Peribacillus simplex NBRC 15720 = DSM 1321: one gene and its partner. The protein of the gene in region 1 binds, or shares a complex with, the protein of each later gene. Links are inferred from orthologs where the notes say so. Each region holds a gene or a part of one and is shown in the gene's direction. Other genes may lie near its edges.

Region 1 (3,422 bases):
TGCTGTTAAAAGCTTTATACTATGATAATGTGGATATATCACACTTAATAGCTAATATTTACTGGTAATTCTTAAAAAGGAATCCGAATAAATCCATTTGAAGATAGGTCTTGAAATAGTTGGTGAAAGAAATAAACTAACTATTTTGAAAGGAGATTAACTATGAACGAGAAACAACGATTAGAATCACAAAAAGTACAGGCTGAGAATCCAGCGGACAAAAAATCCGAAAAGGACTTCAGTAAATACTTTCAAGCCGTTTATATTCCGCCTTCCTTAAAAGATGCGAAAAAGCGAGGAAAAGAAGAAGTAGAATATCATGATGACTTTGCCATTCCTGAAGGTTTCCGTGGAATGGGAGAAGGTAAAAAGTTTTACATTCGTACTTATGGCTGTCAAATGAACGAACATGATACAGAAGTCATGGCGGGCATATTTATGGCACTTGGTTATCGGCCGACAGACACGGTGGATGATGCTAACGTCATTTTACTTAACACTTGTGCGATTCGGGAAGGCGCAGAGAATAAAGTGTTCGGTGAATTGGGGCATTTAAAATCATTGAAATTGGAAAAGCCGGATCTATTGCTTGGAGTTTGCGGTTGTATGTCACAAGAGGAGTCAGTTGTAAAGCGGATCCTAGAGAAGCACCATTTTGTAGATATGATTTTCGGAACGCATAATATCCACCGCCTGCCGCAAATTCTTAATGAAGCTTATCTTTCCAAGGAAATGGTCATTGAGGTTTGGTCTAAAGAAGGTGATGTAATCGAGAACCTTCCGAAAGTGCGTAAAGGAAAAACGAAGGCATGGGTCAATATCATGTATGGCTGCGATAAGTTTTGTACATACTGCATCGTACCTTACACAAGAGGAAAAGAAAGAAGCCGCAGGCCTGGAGATATTATACAGGAAGTCCGTCATTTAGCTGCACAGGGTTACAAGGAAATAACTCTGCTTGGACAGAATGTGAATGCTTATGGTAAAGATTTTACGGATATCGAATACCGTTTCGGTGATTTGATGGATGAAATCCGCAAAATCGATATTCCGCGTATTCGTTTTACGACAAGTCATCCCCGTGATTTCGATGATCACTTGATTGAAGTATTGGCTAAGGGCGGTAATCTCGTTGACCATATTCATCTTCCAGTTCAATCGGGTAGTACGGATACACTTAAAATCATGGCCCGTAAATATACACGCGAACAATATTTAGAGCTAGTAAAGAAGATCAAGGAAGCTATCCCAAGTGCATCGCTAACCACTGACATCATTGTAGGCTATCCGAATGAAACGGAAGAGCACTTTGAAGAAACGATGTCTTTATACCGCGAAGTTGGTTTCGATGCAGCATATACTTACATCTATTCACCACGTGAGGGAACACCGGCTGCGAAAATGCAGGATAATGTACCGATGGAAGTGAAAAAGGAACGTCTGCAACGCTTGAATGCCCTTGTCAATGAAACGTGCGCATTGAAAATGAAGGAGTATGATGGACAGATTGTTGAAGTGCTCGTTGAAGGCGAAAGCAAGAAGAATGCGGAAGTATTAGCAGGTTATACAACGAAAAATAAGCTCGTGAACTTCAAAGGACCAAAATCCGCTATTGGCCAAATCGTAAAAGTGAAAATCACCGGAACGAAAACATGGTCGTTAAATGGGGATATGGTTGAAGAAGCAACGGCGATTGAGGTGGAGTAATATGACTAAATATACTAAAGATGACATTCTGAACAAAGCGGCCGAGCTTGCTGAAATGATCGCCAGCACGGAAGAAGTCGATTTCTTTAAACGGGCAGAAGCTCACATCAATGAAAACCAAAAAATCCGTGAAATGATCGCCAGCATCAAGAGCTTGCAAAAACAGGCTGTAAACTTCCAGCATTACGGCAAAGAGAAAGCATACAGTCAAGTTCAGGCCAAAATTGATGCACTGGAAAAACAATTGGATGAACTTCCGATCGTGCAAGAATTCAAACAATCCCAAGTGGATGTAAATGATCTTTTACAAATGGTCTCATCACAAGTTTCAAATAAGGTGACAGACCTGATTATTGAATCGACCGAAGGAGACATCCTTCGCGGTGAAACAGGTTCACAAGTACAAGCAGGCGGCGGAAGCTGTTCATGAATATAAAAAAGCCCTTCTGAATTCAGAAGGGCTTTTTACTATGCGGAAATCCTTATACAGTGCCCATTCGTGACACATATCCCAAAACATGCGCATAAAATAACCTAGGTTTAAAACATTACAGCAGTTTTCAAACAATTAAAATTCTACGCACAATAGACTTTTACCACGCATAGGATGAATGGAAACTGTATGAGGAGGGTTCGCTAGCATGTCACAATATAGAGAGATAATTACTAAAGCGGTGGTGGCAAAAGGACGTAAATTCACAAAGTCCTCTCACACCATTTGCCCGGCTCATCATCCTTCTAGCATTCTAGGTTGTTGGATCATCAACCATAAATACGATGCAAAGAAAGTCGGCAAAAAGGTAGAAATTCACGGCAGCTACGAAATCAACGTCTGGTATTCTTATAACCATAATTCGAAGACGGAAGTTGTAACTGAAAAAGTGCAATATACCGACGTTATTTCGCTGAAATACCGTGATCCCGATTATCTTGATGACCATGAAATCGCTGCAAAAGCTGTCCAACAGCCGAATTGTTTAGAAGCTTGCATCTCCCCATGTGGACAAAAAATCATTGTCCATGTGGAAAGGGAATTCTTTGTGGAAGTCGTCGGCGAAACGAAAATTTGTGTCGCTGTAAGTCCAGATGGCCGCTGTGAGGATGACTGGGGCTCTGATTTCGATGATGAGGATTTCGAAGATTTAGATCCGGATTTCCTTGATGAATTCGAAGACGAATAGAATATAGAAATTAATACCGGATGACATTCCCTTCATCCGGTTTTATTTAATTTGAAGCGGGACAAGTTCCTTGCTGGACTGGCGATGAGAAAAAAAGGAATGTAATGTTACTATATCCGTGCGTATGGCTTTGCAGATACAGCTAGCTCACAATTTAAAGGATAATTGATTTTCCATGCAATTTCGAATACAGGCAATGTTGCTTTCCCGTATGTTATAATGAAGGACATAAATGTGTAATAGATTTTAGTTTGGAAAGGTTTTGAAGGAATGGCTGGATATACTCCAATGATACAGCAATATTTAAAAATTAAGGCAGAGTATCAGGATGCCTTTTTATTTTTTCGTTTAGGCGATTTTTATGAAATGTTTTTTGACGATGCACTGAATGCATCACAAGAGCTCGAAATCACATTAACGAGCCGAGAAGGCGGTAGTGAAGAGCGAATTCCGATGTGTGGCATTCCGTATCACTCGGCTGCTAATTATATTGATATATTAATAGAAAAAGGTTTTAAAGTAGCTATTTGTGAA
Region 2 (8,218 bases), 210 kb from region 1 along the record:
GATGAAACACCAAGTGATATCATTTACACTTATGATTTTCTTTACATTACTTGCTTTTGCTGCAGTAGGAATTGAGGGTTTTTCACATTGGTTCATTAAACCAGTCATTTTGCTGCTGGCAGTTGTACAAGTGATCTTCCAATTGTATTATTTCATGCACATGAAGCATAAAGGGCATGGCACCATTGCATTGTTCTTATTTTCCGGCCTTGCAGTCGGCTTGATAACAGTCCTTGTGTTCACAACGATTGTTTGGTTATAAACCATAAAGAAAATCGGCTATTGGATGATAGCCGGTTTTCTTTATTTTTCTAGAAAAAGTATCCAGGTTTATCTATATTTGTTACCATGTTTCATTTTAGGTATAATGAAAGTAAGAAAAAGTTTATGAACGAGGTGATTCTTTTGTCTATTGATATTTTCGGATTTCGCGCTTTGTGGAGTCCTTATTATTTTGCCGCCCTCGTACTTATAACCGTTGGCTATTTTTGGATGGTGACAAAAAAAGGGGAGAAGTTTTCGGGCAGTTCATCGCTTTCCGTTAAACAGGCAACTTATTTTTTGATAGCCATGTTCCTTCTATATGTGGTAAAAGGATCGCCACTGGATTTATTGAGTCATATCATGTTCAGTGCCCACATGTTTCAAATGGCACTGCTCTATCTCGTGATTCCGCCTTTATTTATCATAGCGATTCCAGATTGGCTTATGAGAACTTTCATAAATTCAAGGGGAGTGAAGACGTTATTTCAATTTTTCACGAGACCTCTTATCGCCCTTTTACTTTTTAATGTTCTTTTCTCGTTGTACCATATCCCGTTAGTGTTCGACTTTATCAAAACGGGGATGTGGTTTCATGCCGGATACACGGTCCTTTTATTTACGACTGCTGTTTTGATGTGGTTCCCACTTGTCAATCAACTGCCGGAACGTGAAAGTCTATCAGGTGTGAAAAAAGTAGCTTATATTTTCGGCAGTGGCATTCTAATGACCCCTGCTTGCGCTTTAATCATTTTTGCTAATGATCCGATGTATGATACATTTACCAATGCGGAATCTTGGGCCAGTGCCATGGAACTCTGCGTTCCTGCTTCAGCACTGTCGGGCTTAACGCTTAGTGGCCCAGAAATGTTCAATGGACTGCCATTGCTGGAGGATCAACAGCTTGGTGGGGTTCTGATGAAGGTGATTCAAGAAATCGTTTTAGGCTATGTATTAGGTGTCATTTTCTTTGCTTGGTTCAAAAAGGAGAATGGCGGCCAAAATGATATCGATCCGATACCTTCGGATTTTCAGACTGTAGAATAATTGTACGATAAAAGACTTGTCTTGGGGCGGACAAGTCTTTTATCCCATTGCCTGATTTTTAAATTTAAAGCAAATAGCCAGTGATTTGACTTGGCAATTCTATAAAAGTGAGCATTCTGTTAATAATCCTTGATTTTATTGAATTTTATGATTGCCTCTTATAAAATGGTAGTTGATTAATAAATATAGAGAGGACTACAATTCATATGTCTTTACCAATCCTTCCAACGATAAGTACAGCCTTCATTGTTTTAAGTGCCATCACTGTTGCAATAGGCTGGTATCAAATTAAACAACGCAAAATCGAGACCCATAAAAAAACCATGATGGCGGCTGCGGTTTTTGCGGTAATCTTTTTCACTATATATCTTTCTCGGACGGTCTTCATTGGTAGTACGTCATTTGGCGGACCCGATGACATTAAAATTTATTATACGATTTTTTTGATCTTCCATATAACGCTTGCAACGACTGGAGCTGTTTTGGGGATTATCATGCTTACCACTGGGTTTAAAGGTAAATTCGCCATCCATAAAAAAATCGGGCCTGCGACAAGCGTCATTTGGTTTTTCACTGGGATTACTGGAGTAGCTGTTTACATACTGCTTTATGTCATTTATCATGGCGGCGAAACAACATCTTTAATAAAGGCGATCCTAGGATTTTAAAATAATGAAAAAGCCTGGTGCAAAAAAAGCATCAGGCTTTTGTAATGGATACAAAAAAAGAGAGCATCACACATGATACTCTCTCTTTGTACTTCACTTTTCACTAACGGCTTTTACAGGCCGTTGAATTGTGTAAGTTCTTCTTTGATTTGAGCGAGGATTTTTTCACTTTGTTTAACTAGTGAAGCAGGGAAATCCTCTCCTTCGCCATATTCAATTCCGTGTGGATAATAATGTTTTCCTAATAGAGGAACCATTAGTTTGATGACGGCCCTGTGAGCGCCTACATCGCCCTCTGTAGCATAGCCAAGTATTCTCAGGTAAAACGTGCCTTCTTTTAATTCGAACTTACGATCGTAACTGACTCTTTCGTAATCCCATTGTTCTGCACGTATTAAACCATACTGCGGCATTAGGTCATCTAAACGGTTTAAGTCGGCTGTGATGTTTTCGATTCCAAAGCTTTCAAATTTCACGAGTAGTACCTCCTATGTTTACTATTAAGAATTAAAATGACATACCGGGAAAATATTATGTACATGAATATATTAAAAATCTCCAAGTATGTTTATAATATACCATTTTATCCTATATTTTATAATAGTACGAAATGGTGGAAGTTGCAATGAACTCAACCATGGTATTTTAATCATTCGCAAAAGTTCCATTTTTTAAATAAATTTAATGAAGCGGCAGTCTATCGTAAATTAGAAAATTATGATTGAACAGTGATATAATCAGGAAAGAAAGGTTTTTGCATTGGATACATAAATTAGATAGAGAGAGGGAGTGTTCCTCTGCGCAGTTTAGGTAAGGTGTTGGTGTTAATCATTATTTTTTTCGTAATCGGTATTTATCTTAATATCGGCGATGAAGATGAAGGAAACCCTCTTATTGATGGTAACAAAGGTGTTAACCCCAATGGACATATAAATGAAAAAAGCACTTCCTCTGAAAAGGAAGGGGTTACTGAAGTGACAGAAGGTCTGGCAGTAACAATCGGGAAAAATGCAAAAGAGATAGAAAAAGAATACGGTAAGCCAGATCGAATTGATATGTCCGCCTATGGATATGAATGGTGGGTTTATAAAAAGGACTATGATAATTATTTCCAATTAGCCGTTGAAAATGAAAAAGTGGTATCTGCTTATGGAATCGGTGATGAGGTCAATGTCGCTCCTTTTAAAATTGGACAATCGATTGATGCCATCTATTCCAGCTTATATGTGGAACCTACTGTTGATATTGAAGTTGGTCACAGTTCCTATCGTTTTGAATTATCGGAGGAAGATATGAACATGAGGCCGTTGATTGATTTAGGGAATATTAATGTTCAGCTCTATTTGGATAAATTCACCGGGACTGTTTCAAGTATCCGATTTTTGAATGATTCCGCCCTATTGAAGCAAAAGCCGTATGAGTTGACCTATCATGGTGAACTTGTGACAGTTAAGGACCTTTCTGATGAAGACTTGGCGAAAGTGGAAGATGGCAATGAGCAGCAAATATTCGATATTACGAATATAATGCGCAGTAGGTTTGATTTGAAGCCTTTAGAATGGGATGCTCCAACTGCGGAGGTTGCTTACCTTCATAGCAGGGAAATGACAGACGCACCTGAAGGAACCCATGTTTCTGAAACAAAGGGGGATTTGGAAAAGCGTCTCGATGCAGGTCATGTAAAATACAGGGCAGCAGGTGAAAATATAGCGGCTAATTATGTGGACGCAGCTGCAGTCATGGAAGGTTGGCTAAATAGCAAAGGGCATCGGGATGCGATGCTGAACGAGGAATTTACAGGTCTGGGCGTCGGGGTATATAAAAAGTATTACACCCAGAATTTCATAAAGAGATAAAAAAACGGATCCGCATAGGGTCCGTTTTTTTTTGTTCTGGATTATATTTCTAAAATGAAAAAGTTCCTTGACTATATAGCGCATAGTTCCTCATCATCAAGGTGGACCTTCCCCTCGATGATGATCGTTTGCCTATGTATTAATTCGAATGTACACATTAATCGATCGCCAATGGAGGGTTTAAAGTAACGAACTTGGATCTATGTAGTCACGGCAGCATACCCTTTTGGAGCTGTTGAGCTTGCAAGGGTACCCATCCCCAGAATCTATGAAGGTAGCTATCATGCCTCCATGAATAATGTTCAATTCATAATGTACAAGAAGTGTATTAGGCATAGTCATCGTAAGTGTCGTACCCTGTTTGCTTACATCCTTATTTAATTGCAGCAGGCTTGATAAATAAGAGGATTTCCTTTGCTCTCTTTTGGCTTATAACCCTGAAACAATTCCGGTAAAACAGATAACTCTGTTTCATTTGCAGACTCATCCACTTTCTGGAAGAACTTGATTAAATCATTTGCATCCGACATGAAAATCCCTCTTTTTTTCTAATATTATACTACTGGAAATCCAATTGCATTTGAAAATGAATCTTATGCACTTTTTATTAACCTTTAGCATATGGTGCAATAGGCGATGTCTAAGTGTGAGGTGAGAGTAATGGCAAAAAGAAAGCGGCCCTCCGTGGATGGATTTCGGGAGTTTGTAAAGGAGCATCCTCATTTAGTGAATGAAGTGAGAAGCAAACAAGCAACATGGCAGGAACTTTTTGAAGAGTGGTATTTACTCGGAGAAGATCATCCACGCTGGCAGGCTGACGGCAGTGCGGGTGAGTCCGAAGTGAATACAGGATCCCCATCACCGCCGGTTGAAAAGGAAGACCAAAGCAATGAGTTGATCGGTTCGTTAATGAGTGCAGTTAAGAATATGGATATGGGGCAGATTCAACAATATATTACGAATGCAAATCAGGCCATCGGTGCAATCCAAGGAGTGCTATCTGCTTTCCAAGGGAATAAATCAGGTGATACCAGTCCTCCCCCAAAAGAAAAAGAGCAGAGAGCTAACCCTTTTTTATTCACTAAAGATTAAGGAGGGTTTTTCATGCGTCAGAATATATATGAATTCATTCAAACAAACGAAGAAATGCGAAACTACTTGAGGATTCAGCCTGCATGGTACAAAAGGTTAATGCGTAATCCCCATGAAGTGGATGTGTTTGAAACCGAAGCGAAATATTATTTTGAAAAGTCGATTCCACATCGGGTTTCTAAATTTTCGGAAAGCGTTCAGGTTGCCTCAATGATGCTTCATATGTTTCAAGCGATGAATGCTCCAGGTGAATGAAGAAAATAAGAGTAAATTACTCCTTTTGGCGAACAATAAAGGCAAAAGGGGGACGATGGAATGAGAAAGTTGATATTGGCTCTAACAGTGTTGGTGGCAGTGTCGGGTTGTGGAAAGAAAATACCGGAACCTGAAAATTCAGGAGTAGCCATGCAAGGTGTTTCTACACTTAAAGCTGCCACCACTGTAACGAGCATCAGAAATTCAGATGAGGACTTTCGGGTAAAAACTTTTGTAAAAGGCAACTCTGTCTATGTAGAGTGTCACTTGAAAAACTATGGTTTTTCTGAATCAAATCCTGAACAATTGGCAACTGTGTCGGTATTTATTGATAATCAAAAGAAAGTCGATATGAAAACGGCAGCATTTATCTTAAAGGATGTCCCGAATGGCATGCATAAAATTAAGCTGGAGATATTGAATGGTTCGGGTGAAAAAACAGGGCTGCAAAAAGAGATTGAGGTACATATCACTTCCTCGATTTAATCAAACCATTAGCATCTAATAGGGAGAAATGGTAAAATGGTTGTGGAGGTGAGCTTGTTAATGCTTGCTACTATGGAAATCATCGACATTTTACAACAGGCTGACGGATTAGCTGAAATGATCCTTCATTCTGAAATAGGGGAAGAATACCTCCTTAGTTTATATAAATTACAAAGCGACAAAGAGGCCCAACGGAAAATTTCCAAGTTTACTTCGCTAAAGGATCTATTTGAAGATGTTCAAAGGTTCGGTAAATATCATCCGGATTATAAACGCATCAATTTAGAAACCAGGCAAGCTAAACGAGACATGGATATGCATCCTGCCGTTGCTGAGTTTAAGCGGGCGGAGACCGAATTGCAATCCGTTCTTGATGAAATCAGCGGAAGAATTGGCCGAGCGGTTTCTGAACAGGTCAAAACCCCAGCGGGAAATCCATTTTTTGTTTCATCCGGTGGATGTTCAACGGGAAGCTGCGGAACCGGCGGAAGTTGTGGATGCTCTGCTTAAGGTAATGGCCAGATCGGTTAACATTTAGGCCGGTATACAAGAACATGCAGCCATCGAAATTCGACATTACTACGGAGTTCGGTGGCTGTGTCATGTAAGGAACCTTCGTCGAGACTGTGGGGTCAATGAACCGATGTAAGTATAAAGATCCTTCCTTGTACCTTGTTTTTATCATTTATATTCCGTATACGTTACAAAGCAGCGATTAACTGCGATATAAAATACAATCCGGACAAAGGTTGCCGCAGCAAAACATCTTTTGCTGCGGTACATAAAAACGATGCCGGAATACATATAAATGTTTTTCCTGCCGTACGAAAATGGTTTCACAATGAAGCTGCTTGCCACGCATTGAAAGGCTTGCGGCTTTTTTTATTAAATAAGAAAGCTTACTATTATCATTTTGTGCCGGATGATAATGGATATATAAAAATGGTATACCTGTGAATTTTTTTATCGAAGCTTGGGTAATTTCATCATTATCTAATAGATGATCAATAAATTGATGCCAAATTTGGTTTAAATCCATCGTTTGTTCGGCTCCCTTCACAGTGTGTATATTCATAATAGTGAGAGAATTTCGTTTATAATCTTTTTTTCTTGGTTGAAAGTAAAGATTCTGCTATGCTACACTTAGTTAAAACCTTTATAAAAGGGAGTTATTGATATGCTTGGAGCGAGACAGGGAATCATCGTCTATTTACATACATTAAAACAAGCCAAAATGCTTAGGAAATTTGGAAATATCCATTATGTTTCAAAAAAGTTGAAATATGTAGTTCTTTATACGAATATGGATGAAGTCGAACCACTAGTGGAAAAGCTGAATAATTATTCGTTCGTTAAAAAAGTGGACCTTTCTTATAAGCCTTTTTTGAAGGTGGAGTTCGAAAATTCCAAACCGGATAAAGCGAAAGAATATGATTATAAAATGGGAATTTAAAAAAAGCTGACTCATGCGGAGTCAGCTTTTTTCAATTCAGGGCATCAAAAACTTTCAACCTAATGGTGGCAGATATCTATTCATTCGCAAAATGCCGATTAAGTGTTGGTAGTACAACTCGATTTCTGCAAACAGCACCGAAGGTTTCACGTCGATTTCAATAATTGGTCTATCCAGTTCCTCCGCCAAGTTCTCAAAAAGCTCATAGCGTTTGTTTTTGGTGGCATGAGGGTTGGGTATACCTTCACGGCAAATGTAAAGCGGCTGGAATTTCCCAGGATCTGTGGGCTGCATGACGATAACCAATGACGTTACCTTTTTATCATTTATAGTAGTATGCATGGCCAAAAGCCTTGCAACTCGATGTTTCTGATTGCGACCTACTTCCAGCAACTCATATATATCGGAATATCCTTGTCCAATTTCAATAAAACGTTGAATCAATTAAACCTCTCCTAACTAACTTATTATTCATTACTTTATCATTATCGCTCATAAAAGAGAAGGACAACTTTATTGACGAATCATGACAAAGAAAATTAGATATCAGAGGTTTATCAATAAAAAAAGCCCTGCAAAAATATGCAGGGTCCTTCTATGTCTAACTAAGGACCAGAAGGCAAAGGGAGAGGAGAAACCGGAGGAAGAACTTATGGGGAAACGTAAGCCTTCTCCGCGGTTGGCAACAACACCTAAAAAGGAATGTTGTTATTCACATTATTGCCAAAAACCACTTTATTATTCAAAATGTAAAAGATTTATAAAAAGAAAGGATATCTTCTTTCCGTGGTACGAAATGATAAGTTAATTTCCATCTTGGAAATGAAACCAAATGGGTTTAAATATTGGCTAGCTTTTTCTAATATGTTAGGATAGGAAAGTAACAGAAATTTGTCATAAAATGTGGTGAGAATGATGAGGGTCGTTTCCGGAATTTGTAAAGGAAGACCACTTAAGGCTGTACCGGGTACAGGAACCCGTCCGACTACTGATAAAGTCAAGGAATCCATTTTCAACATGATTGGTCCTTATTTCGAGGGAGGTCTGGTCCTCGACTTGTTTGCCGGGAGCGGTGGACTGGGAATTGAAGCGTTAAGCAG

Evidence for each region.
Region 2: the proteins of BS1321_RS03850 (region 1) and BS1321_RS04865 are in contact, whole or in part, in a crystal structure (PDB 6PRK), measured with the Bacillus subtilis proteins. The link is inferred for Peribacillus simplex NBRC 15720 = DSM 1321 from one-to-one orthologs.

The regions. Positions count from the first base shown.
Region 1 is NZ_CP017704.1:845,694-849,115, reverse strand. The notes cover bases 521-3,422. They hold BS1321_RS03850 (YlbF/YmcA family competence regulator), read left to right. Parts: upstream 521-1,708; coding sequence 1,709-2,137; downstream 2,138-3,422. Other genes in these bases: mutS (DNA mismatch repair protein MutS), read left to right, coding at 3,159-3,422; BS1321_RS03845 (outer spore coat protein CotE), read left to right, coding at 2,349-2,888; miaB (tRNA (N6-isopentenyl adenosine(37)-C2)-methylthiotransferase MiaB), read left to right, coding at 521-1,707. In the rest of the region: more of miaB, read left to right, coding at 163-520. UniProt on the Bacillus subtilis protein: May work together with YlbF to regulate community development.
Region 2 is NZ_CP017704.1:1,052,964-1,061,181, reverse strand. The notes cover bases 4,588-7,450. They hold BS1321_RS04865 (YlbF/YmcA family competence regulator), read left to right. Parts: upstream 4,588-5,725; coding sequence 5,726-6,175; downstream 6,176-7,450. Other genes in these bases: BS1321_RS04850 (DUF7147 family protein), read right to left, coding at 7,173-7,450; BS1321_RS04855 (YlbG family protein), read left to right, coding at 6,843-7,118; BS1321_RS04860 (hypothetical protein), read right to left, coding at 6,381-6,704; BS1321_RS04870 (hypothetical protein), read left to right, coding at 5,240-5,665; BS1321_RS04875 (YlbE-like family protein), read left to right, coding at 4,937-5,179. Also shown: ctaF (cytochrome c oxidase subunit IVB), read left to right, coding at 1-262; cytochrome c oxidase assembly factor CtaG, read left to right, coding at 397-1,308; BS1321_RS04895 (DUF420 domain-containing protein), read left to right, coding at 1,515-1,976; BS1321_RS04890 (YugN family protein), read right to left, coding at 2,090-2,452; BS1321_RS04885 (CAP domain-containing protein), read left to right, coding at 2,798-3,832; BS1321_RS27330 (hypothetical protein), read right to left, coding at 4,210-4,362; more of BS1321_RS04880, read left to right, coding at 4,493-4,587; more of BS1321_RS04850, read right to left, coding at 7,451-7,562; 16S rRNA (guanine(966)-N(2))-methyltransferase RsmD, read left to right, coding at 8,034-8,218. UniProt on the Bacillus subtilis protein: Regulates sporulation prior to stage II. Positively controls the competence regulator ComK at a post-transcriptional level. May modulate the translation, stability or activity of ComS. May work together with YmcA to regulate community development.